4 regions of the Streptomyces sp. 147326 genome follow, and region 2 is predicted to be linked to each of the others. Evidence: riboswitches for the same ligand, from Rfam matches in the RefSeq annotation. Region 2 holds a riboswitch; each other region holds the start of a gene.
What was found. A riboswitch is a leader RNA that binds a small molecule or an ion and turns the genes downstream of it on or off. The one in region 2 is predicted to bind cobalamin.

Region 1 (2,192 bases), 120 kb from region 2:
GCCGGCCGGGTCTTCCTGGCCGGTGACTCCGCCCACGAGATGTCCCCCACCGGGGCGTTCGGCTCCAACACCGGCATCCAGGACGCGCACAACCTGGCCTGGAAGCTCGCAGCCGTACTGGACGGCGCGGCCGGCCCCGGGCTGCTGGAGACGTACGAGGCCGAGCGGCTTCCGGTGGCGCGGGCGACGAGCGAGCGCGCCTCGGCCCGGTCCGCCGAGCACAGCCACCCGGGGTACGAGCCCGACCCCGAGACCGTCCACGAGGGCCAGCCCGAGCCCGCCCCGGGCGGACGTCAGGGCGGTGTCCTGTCCGTGGCCATGGGCTACCGCTACAACCAGGGCGCGGTCCTGGGCACCGACCCCGACCAGCCGGTCGTGCCCGAACGGATGCGTCTGTGCGGCGAACCGGGCACGCGCGCGCCGCACATGTGGCTCCACGCCCCGGGGGAGGAGCGGCAGAAGTCCACCCTGGACCTCTACGAGCGGTCCTTCGTCCTGCTCAGCTCCGAGGGCACGCCGTGGAGCGGGGCGGCGGGATCCGTCGCCAAACGGATGAACGTGCGCCTGGACGCCTACGCCATCGGCAACGGGCCGGAGGCCGACCTGATCCCTGCGAGCGGCGGCGACTGGGCCGAGGCGCACGGCACGACCGCGGCCGGGGCGGTCCTCGTCCGCCCGGACGGCTTCGTGGCCTGGCGCTCGGAGGAGGCCGTGGCCGATGAGGAATCGGTCCTCTACAAGGTCCTGACCACCCTGCTGGACCGGTACTGACCTTCCCCCCCCCCGGATCCCCGCTCCGCCCGGCGGCGCGGGGATCCTCCGCGTCCCGGTCTCGCCGCGATCCGGATATTGGACAACCCGCTCCGTTGACGGCGAACGCCATCTACTCTGGCCGGGCAGCTGGTTCGCACCCGTCAGCCGGACGGGGCGCGTCGTAAGAGGGAACCCGGTGGGAATCCGGGACTGCCCCGCAGCGGTGAGTGGGAACGACCGCCGTCATACGCACTGGGACCGGAACCGGTCCTGGGAAGCGACGGCCAGTAGGTGCCCGCCGGGAGACCGGCAGGCGCGCCCGCGAGTCCGAAGACCTGCCCGTTGCCCGAGCGCGAACGACCGCGCCCGGTTTCCCGGTGACCTCGTGGGTGGGTCGGCGTGCTTCAGGCGGATCGTTCCGGCGTGTACCTCAGGCGTACGCGCATCCGGCGGTCCGCCCGTTCCGGCACCCCTTCGCAGCCCAGGCCCGTCACCGGGTTCATGGAGACACGCTCGCGAAGGAGAGTTCCGTGACCACCGAGTCCGCAGCCGCGGCAGTACAGGCCACCGTGTACGGCTACCCCCGCCAGGGCGGCAGCCGCGAACTGAAGAAGGCCGTCGAGGGCTACTGGAAGGGCCGCGTCACCGCCGACGCCCTCCGGGAGACCGCCCGTGACCTGCGCCGGACCAACTGGCAGCAGCTGGCCGACGCCGGCATCACCGAAGTGCCGACCGGCGACTTCTCGTACTACGACCACGTGCTGGACACCAGCGTCATGGTCGGCGCCGTCCCCGAACGCCACCGCGCCGCCGTGCGGACCGACGCCCTCGACGGCTACTTCGCCATGGCGCGCGGTACCCAGGACGTGGCGCCGCTGGAGATGACCAAGTGGTTCGACACCAACTACCACTACCTGGTGCCCGAACTCGGCCCGGACACCGTGTTCACGGCGGACTCCTCGAAGCAGGTCGCCGAGCTCGAAGAGGCACTGGCGCTCGGCCACACCGCCCGCCCGGTGCTGGTCGGGCCCGTGACGTACCTCCTGCTGGCCAAGCCCGCCCCCGGTGTCGCCGCCGACTTCGAGCCCCTGACCCTGCTCGACCGCCTGCTGCCCGTCTACGCCCGGGTCCTGGCCGACCTGCGGGCGGCCGGAGCCGAGTGGGTGCAGCTGGACGAGCCCGCCCTCGTGCAGGACCGGACCCCCGCCGAACTGAACGCCGCCGCCCGCGCGTACCGCGAGCTCGGCGCCCCGGGAGACCGGCCGAAGCTGCTCGTGGCCTCGTACTTCGACCGGCTCGGCGAGGCTCTGCCGGTGCTGGCCAAGGCTCCCGTCGACGGGCTCGCCCTGGACTTCACCGATGCCGCCGCCGCGAACCTCGCCGACCTCGCCGCCGTCGGCGGCCTGCCCGGCAAACGGCTCGTCGCGGGCGTCGTCAAC
Region 2 (2,192 bases):
GCGCCGCGCGGGCCCTGGCCGGCCTGCCTCGCGAGGGCCGGACCGGCGTTCCTCATGGAGGCCGGCCCCCACGGGTGCCGGAGCCTTCGCCCCGGTCACTGGACGAGGCCCGGGTGGAGCTGACGCGCCAGCGACTCGACGGCCGACGGCACCCGCACGCCGACCACGGTGGAAGACAGCGGCAGGACCGCGAACCGCTGGTTCCTGATCGCGGGCACGTCCTTCAGCGCCGGATGGGCGAGCAGGAACTTCTTCTTGTCCTCGACCGACCGGTCGCCGTAGTCGTAGATGACGATGGCCTCGGGAGCGCGCTGCGCCACCTGCTCGAACGAGACGTCGCCGAAGGCCTTGTCCAGGTCGGCGAAGAGGTTCACCCCGCCGGCCCGGCGGATCATCTCGTTGCCGATGCCCTTGCCGCCCGCGGTGAAGGCCGTCTTGTCGCCGCTGTCGTACACGAAGAGCTTGACCGCGGTGACGCCGGTGAGCCCGGCCTCGACCTTGTCGAGGGTGGCGTGCAGCTTCCCCAGCTGCTCCTCGGCCCGCTCGGGCACGCCGAAGACCTTGGCGACCGCGCGGATCTCCTCGTCCATGGCGGCCACGTCCACCGGGCCGGTGGGGCACTCCTCGGTGTTGAGGCGGGTGTTGATCCCGGCCTTGGCGAACGCGGCCCGGCTGCGTCCCTCCTTCTCGTCGAAGGTGGAGGTCCACCCGCCGTAGACGAAGTCGGGCTCGGCCTCCAGGAGTGCCTCGAAGGACGGGTACTCCTTGGAGAGGACCTTCACGCTGTCGTAGGCGGCCTGGTACTCGGGGAGGACCTTGTCGTCGAGATAGCCCGTCCCCACCATCGACTTCTCCAGGCCGAGCGCCAGCATCACCTCGGTCGCGTGCTGGTTCAGCGACACCGCGCGCTGCGGCGGACGCTGATAGGTGCTCGTCACCCCGCAGTTGGTGACCGTGACGGGAAAGCCCTCGGCGGTCGTGCCCGGCGAGGGGGTGGCGGAGGGCGCGGTGCCGCCTCCGCAGCCGGATATCAGCAGGGCGACGGCGAGCGCGGACAGCACGGCCTTCGGGTGGTTGCGGGGCATGGGTGGTCCTCTCACCGCGGATGGATCGGATGTTCTTCACGCCCTGTCAGGGGCACAGGGCACGGGGCACAGGAGCGAGCGGGCGCACGGGGCCGGGCGGGGTGAATCGCGCCACGGCTCGCGGGGACGGCAGGCGGCGGCCCCGCACGGCGGCCACGGCGCCTGGGGGCAGGGCGTCGCACGGGACGCCCGGGCGGCCCGTCGTCTACGAGGGGATCGGCCCCGGGACGTCGACGTCGACGTCGAGATCGGGGAGGCCGGTGTCGTGCTCAACGCACCCAGCGGTGGTGACGGTCTGGTCGGCCACGTCAACTCTCCTTCGCGAGTCGCGGCAGAAAGGCCCCGGGGAGGCGTGCCCCGGGCCCCCGCACGACGCTTCGTCATGCGGGCAGTGGCAGGTCTTCGGACTCGCGGGCGCGCCTGCCGGTCTCCCGGCGGGCACCTACTGGCCGTCGCTTCCCGGGACCGGTTCCGGTCCCAGTGCGTATGACGGCGGTCGTTCCCACTCACCGCTGCGGGGCAGTCCCGGATTCCCACCGGGTTCCCTCTTACGACGCGCCCCGTCCGGCTGACGGGTGCGAACCAGCTGCGCTCACAGCCTACCCGCGAGGCCCGCACCCCCCGGCCGCCCCTGCCCGGCCGGGGGCGGGACGCACCACCGCAGCTGGGCCGGAGGCCACAACTCCGCCTCCGGCCCAGAGGACGGTCACGCGCCGAGGCCCCGCGGCGTGCCCGGACACCTCCGTGTACGCCTTGCTTCGTGCTGCCCTGCCCGCATTCTGGGCAGCCTCGGCGCCGCCCTCTTCCTCCCCCTCTGCTCCTGGATCGTCTCGTCGTTCCGCAACCGGACCGCCGGACCGCCGGACCCCCGGCCGGAGTTCAGGAGGTGCCGGCGGGCTTCCCGGGCTGGTCGTGGGTCGAGCAGTGGATGCCGCCGCCGCCCGAGGCGATCGTGTCGACCGCGACCGGCACGTTGTCCCGCTCGGGGAAGTGCTCCTGCAGGATCCCGCGGGCCTTGTCGTCGGCTTTGCGGTCCCCGAACTTGGGCATGAGGACGGCATCGTTGGCGATGTAGAAGTTGGCGTACGTCGACACGAAGTCGTCGCC
Region 3 (2,192 bases), 6.2 Mb from region 2:
TACCCGCTGTACGGGGACTTCGCGTCCAACATCAAGCCGTGCGCCTTCTGGGACCGGCCGGTCGAGGCGGCCACGCCGATGAACAAGAAGGCGAACGTGCTGACCGTGCAGAACGAGTGGGACTCACAGACCCCGCTCGTCAGCGGGCAGGGCCTGCACCGCGCGCTCAAGGGCTCGCGGATGGTGCTGGCGGCCGGCGGTGAGGGCCACGGGGTGTACCTCGCCGACCCCGCCTCCTGCGCCAACGCGCCGGTCCACGCGTACCTGACCACGGGCAAGCTGCCCGCCCAGGACGTGACCTGCCAGAACCCGGCGAGCGCTGCCGAGCAGCGCGGGTCCCTGGCCCCGTCGAAGCCGCTGCCGATCCCGGCCGGGCCCGGGCGGTTCTGACACCGCCCGGATGATGGTCGGCCGGACGGCCGGTCAAGCGCGGGACGCCTCTGCGGCAGCCTTGATACGGCGGCCGAAATCGGGGGCGTCCTTGCGCGCGGCGCTCACCGCGATACCGGCGAGCAGCTTGCCGAGGCCGTGGCCGTGCAGGGTGTTGAAGATCCGGACCCGGGTGCGGCCGCCGGGGAGGGCGTCGAGGTCGTAGCCGCCCTCGGCGGTGACCAGGTTCTTGCTCTGCTCGGTCCAGCGGATCAGGTGCGGCGGGTCGAAGCCGACGATGCGGAACTCGCGGGCGGTCTTCATCCCGGCGTCCTTGACCGTGCTGCGGAAGACCGTGCCGAGGGCCGTGGGGCCGTCCGGGGTCCTGGTGATCTCCTGGACGCGCGGGCTGAAATCCGGGTCGTTGCGCCCGTCGGCGAGGTAGGCGAAGACCTCCTCGACCGGCCGGTCGATCTCGACGCTCGCCTCGAACTGTCCGGACATGTCGGCTCCTCGGTGTGACTGCACCTGTGGTCCACGATCCCAGAACGTCACCCCGTGCGCGCGCCGACGACCGGGCGGCCGGCCGCCGCCGTGCCGGCGAGGACGGGTGGATCCTGGTGCGGACGGGTGAGTCCCGGTGAGTGCTGGTGGGACGGGGCGGCTGCCCCTACGATGCCTCTGGTCAGGTACATGCCCGACCCATAACTGAATGCCTGCGCGACTGGGGGAAGCCGGTGTGATTCCGGCGCTGACCTGCAACCGTGTGCGGCGCATCCGCGTCGCGAGTCGGACGACCCAGCGTGTGGTGCGTACGGCTTCCCACTGTCACGGTCTGCAGCACGAAGCCCTGAGCCCCAGGCTCACCGATCACCTGTGTCCGCTTCCCCGGGCCCGGGACCGCGGTGTGCCCGGGGCGACCGGGGCCGGCGGCGCACGACCTCGAGTTCACGCCAGGAAGGCACCCATGCGCCAGACTCCCGCCCGCCGCGCCCTGATCACCACGGCGGCCCTCGGGCTCGCCCTCGCCACGGCACCGGCCGTCGCGCACGCCGAGACCGCCCCGGACACGAACAAGAAGGTCAACGTGGCCCTCACCGTGCAGGGGCCCGACGGGCTGCTGTTCAAGGGGAAGGTCAACACCAAGGGGCACGACGTCACCACGGCGACCGGCGGCACGCACAAGTGCGACGGCACCAACGGGGCGGCGAACCCGACGGCCGTGCCCACCCCGACGGCCGCGCTCGACGACGCCGCCCGCCGGAACTACTTCGCGTGGGACGGCACCTGGTACGCGTCCTTCGACGACTTCTCCGTGGACTCCGTCAAGAACGTCAGCGGCGGCGGCTCGGCCTACTGGGCCATATCCGTCAACGGCACCCCGACCCCGGTCGGCGGCTGCCAGTTCAAGCTGAGGGCGGGCGACGAGGTGGCCTTCACCTGGACCGCCTTCTAGTCCGGCTTCCAGTCCGGCCTCCGGTCCGGGCCGAAAGCCCGCGTCCGTCAGGACGGAGCGCCTCCCGACAGGAGCGCGGAGCGGCTCACCGGGCCGCTCCGCGCTCCTTGTCCGTGCCACCAGGGGTCCCTCAACCCCGCAGCGGCACCACCGGGTCCCTCATCAGCCCCGGTCGTATGTGTGGAACCCGCGGCCGCTCTTGCGGCCCAGCAGCCCCGCCTGGACCATCCGCTGCAGCAGCGGGGGCGGGGCGTAGAGCGGCTCCTTGAACTCCTCGTACAGGGATTCCGCGATGGCCGCGACGGTGTCCAGGCCGATCAGGTCGGCGAGCTTGAGCGGGCCCATGGGGTGGGCGCAGCCCAGTTCC
Region 4 (2,192 bases), 6.6 Mb from region 2:
ACCGCCGCCGGCCCGAACGTCGTCGGGGGAGAAGGTGGGCTTGCCCGAGGTGCCGCCGATGCCCGTTCCGCCGAACACCCAGGCGTCCACGTCGCCCGGCTTCGGAGTGCGTGCCATGGCGCCGAGCGGGCTGTACGTCCAGTTCTTCTGACCGGGCGAGGCGATCCAGTACGACCAGTACGCGGTGGCCTGCGGGGTGAGGACGCACTCCTCCTTGTCCGGAGTGGGGTACTGCGTACCGGAGTTGAAGGAGCCGTTGCCTATCCGGCAGATGAATCCGTCACCGTCGTGGACGGTGCCGACGGTGGTGAAGCCGCCCGTGCGCAGCAGCTCGAAGCCGGTCGTCGGGGTGGTGTCGCAGCCGCGCTCGACCTTTCCGCCGAAGGGACCGAAGTCCACGGCCACGACGGCGCCGGTGGTGGCCGTGCACTGCTCGATCGGATCGGCATGGGCGGACGGGGGGACCGTGAAGAACGCAATTCCCGCACCGAGCGTCACGAAGGCCGCGGTCACGAGGGAGAAGAACCGCCGTCTCGTCCCCGACTGCCGTTTCGCCTGCTGTTCGGTCCCCACCGCGGCCCCTCGTCTCTGCCGGGGGGCTGCGTGCGTGGTGATGCGCCCCCGCACGGCTGCGAACGCCAGGGGGAGGCTGCGACGACCACACCGCAATCCACGACGGCGCTCTTCGTACTGTGTCCCGGCCCCAGGCATTCCGGCTCACCCGGAACGAACCGGGCCTACGGTTGCGGGTCAGCGCCGGAATTCGACCGGCTTCCCCTGGTGCTGAGCAGCTATCAGCCGGAGTGCAACACGGATTTCGCCGACGCGTCAAGATGGCATAGGCCTCCCGGATGCGCCCCCTGCCCACCCGCACGGATGGCTGGCGGTCCCTTGATCGCTCGGGTAGCGTCCTGGGCTGCCACATGGGGGAATCCGGTGCGATGCCGGAGCTGACGCGCAGCGGTGTGGGACGGCGGGGGCCGTTTCCGAGCCCGAATGCCCATCCGGCGATGCAGAACAGGAAGCCGTACCACGCGTTCCGGACGGCGGCCCCCGGCATGCCCGGCCGTGCGTCCGTACGGCGACCGCGTGGCGCCCGGGAAGGCCGGCGTCCGCCGATTCCAGGAGCAGGCCATGTCCCGTCCCCGTACGTCCCGCCGCCTCGCGCTCGCGGTGCCCGCCGCGCTCGGCGCCTTCGCCCTCACCGCGCTGCCCGCCTTCGCGACCTCGTCGCCGGCGCAGATCGCCACGTCCAAGACGAACGGCGTCGCCTACCTCAAGTCGCTGCAGGCGGCCGACGGTTCGTACGCCGGCTCCGGCCTGTCCAACGAGTGGGCGTTCAGCACCTTCGCCGCCGCCGGCACCGCGGTCGTCGACGTCGCCCCGGGCGGGGACACGACGAAGAACGCCCGCACCGTCTACCGGAACCTGCTGTCCACGGCGGGCTGGCCCTCGGCCTCCCCGGTGGTCACCGACTACGAGCGCGGCACCCTCAACGCGTACGCCGCCGGCATCGACCCGGCCCGCGTGTCGGCCTCCCGCAACCTCGTCGCCCACGTCTACTCCTTCTGGCAGACGGCCGAGGCGGGCTACTTCGGCCCGTCCGGCAACTTCAACGGCACCGTCTTCGCGGCCCTTTCGCTCGGTGGCGCCAAGACCCAGGCCGGCGGCAACCGCGTCCCGCAGGCGCTCACCGACTCGATGGTCACCCGCATCCGCGCCAACCAGCACGTCGACGGCGGCTGGACCTACAACAAGGCCGAGGGCAACCCCACCGTCCTCAACTCCGCGAGCGACGTCGACATGACCGGCGCCGCGATGGCCGCGCTCTGCGTCTCCGGCGTCCCCAACACCGACGCCGACGTCGTCCAGGCCAAGAACTTCCTCAAGGGCAAGCTCGTCGCCAGCACCGGTGCCTTCAACTCCATGTACGGGGTCAACACCAGCTCCAACGGCTGGGGCGTCGCCGGCCTCAACGCCTGCGGCATCAACCCGCAGACCGGTGACTTCCTCACCGCCAACGGCAAGACCCCCGTCGACTTCCTGATCGCCAACCAGTACAACCCGGCGGGCGGCTTCAAGTACAAGCCGTCCGACACCGGCCCGAGCGCCTACGCCTCGATCGACGCGCTGCGCGCCGTGGCCGGCGGCGGATTCACCACGGCCCCGCCCGTCCCGGTCACCCCCGGCGC

Region 1: it holds a riboswitch for cobalamin, as region 2 does, so the genes downstream of both, metE (5-methyltetrahydropteroyltriglutamate--homocysteine S-methyltransferase) here and RIU97_RS34410 (ABC transporter substrate-binding protein) in region 2, are expected to answer to the same signal.
Region 3: it holds a riboswitch for cobalamin, as region 2 does, so the genes downstream of both, RIU97_RS05910 (DUF4430 domain-containing protein) here and RIU97_RS34410 (ABC transporter substrate-binding protein) in region 2, are expected to answer to the same signal.
Region 4: it holds a riboswitch for cobalamin, as region 2 does, so the genes downstream of both, RIU97_RS04165 (hypothetical protein) here and RIU97_RS34410 (ABC transporter substrate-binding protein) in region 2, are expected to answer to the same signal.

The regions. Positions count from the first base shown of each region.
Region 1 is NZ_CP134201.1:7,370,273-7,372,464, forward strand. It holds gene RIU97_RS33945 (FAD-dependent oxidoreductase) at 1-771, shown strand, start outside; cobalamin riboswitch at 885-1,111, shown strand; gene metE (5-methyltetrahydropteroyltriglutamate--homocysteine S-methyltransferase) at 1,284-2,192, shown strand, end outside.
Region 2 is NZ_CP134201.1:7,494,080-7,496,271, forward strand. It holds gene RIU97_RS34410 (ABC transporter substrate-binding protein) at 96-1,085, opposite strand; cobalamin riboswitch at 1,461-1,687, opposite strand; partial or broken gene RIU97_RS34415 (agmatine deiminase family protein) at 1,965-2,192, opposite strand, start outside.
Region 3 is NZ_CP134201.1:1,269,694-1,271,885, forward strand. It holds gene RIU97_RS05900 (alpha/beta hydrolase) at 1-390, shown strand, start outside; gene RIU97_RS05905 (SRPBCC family protein) at 424-873, opposite strand; cobalamin riboswitch at 1,047-1,190, shown strand; gene RIU97_RS05910 (DUF4430 domain-containing protein) at 1,337-1,825, shown strand; gene RIU97_RS05915 (3-hydroxybutyryl-CoA dehydrogenase) at 1,988-2,192, opposite strand, start outside.
Region 4 is NZ_CP134201.1:853,750-855,941, reverse strand. It holds gene RIU97_RS04170 (hypothetical protein) at 1-573, opposite strand, end outside; cobalamin riboswitch at 683-817, opposite strand; cobalamin riboswitch at 885-1,023, shown strand; gene RIU97_RS04165 (hypothetical protein) at 1,135-2,192, shown strand, end outside.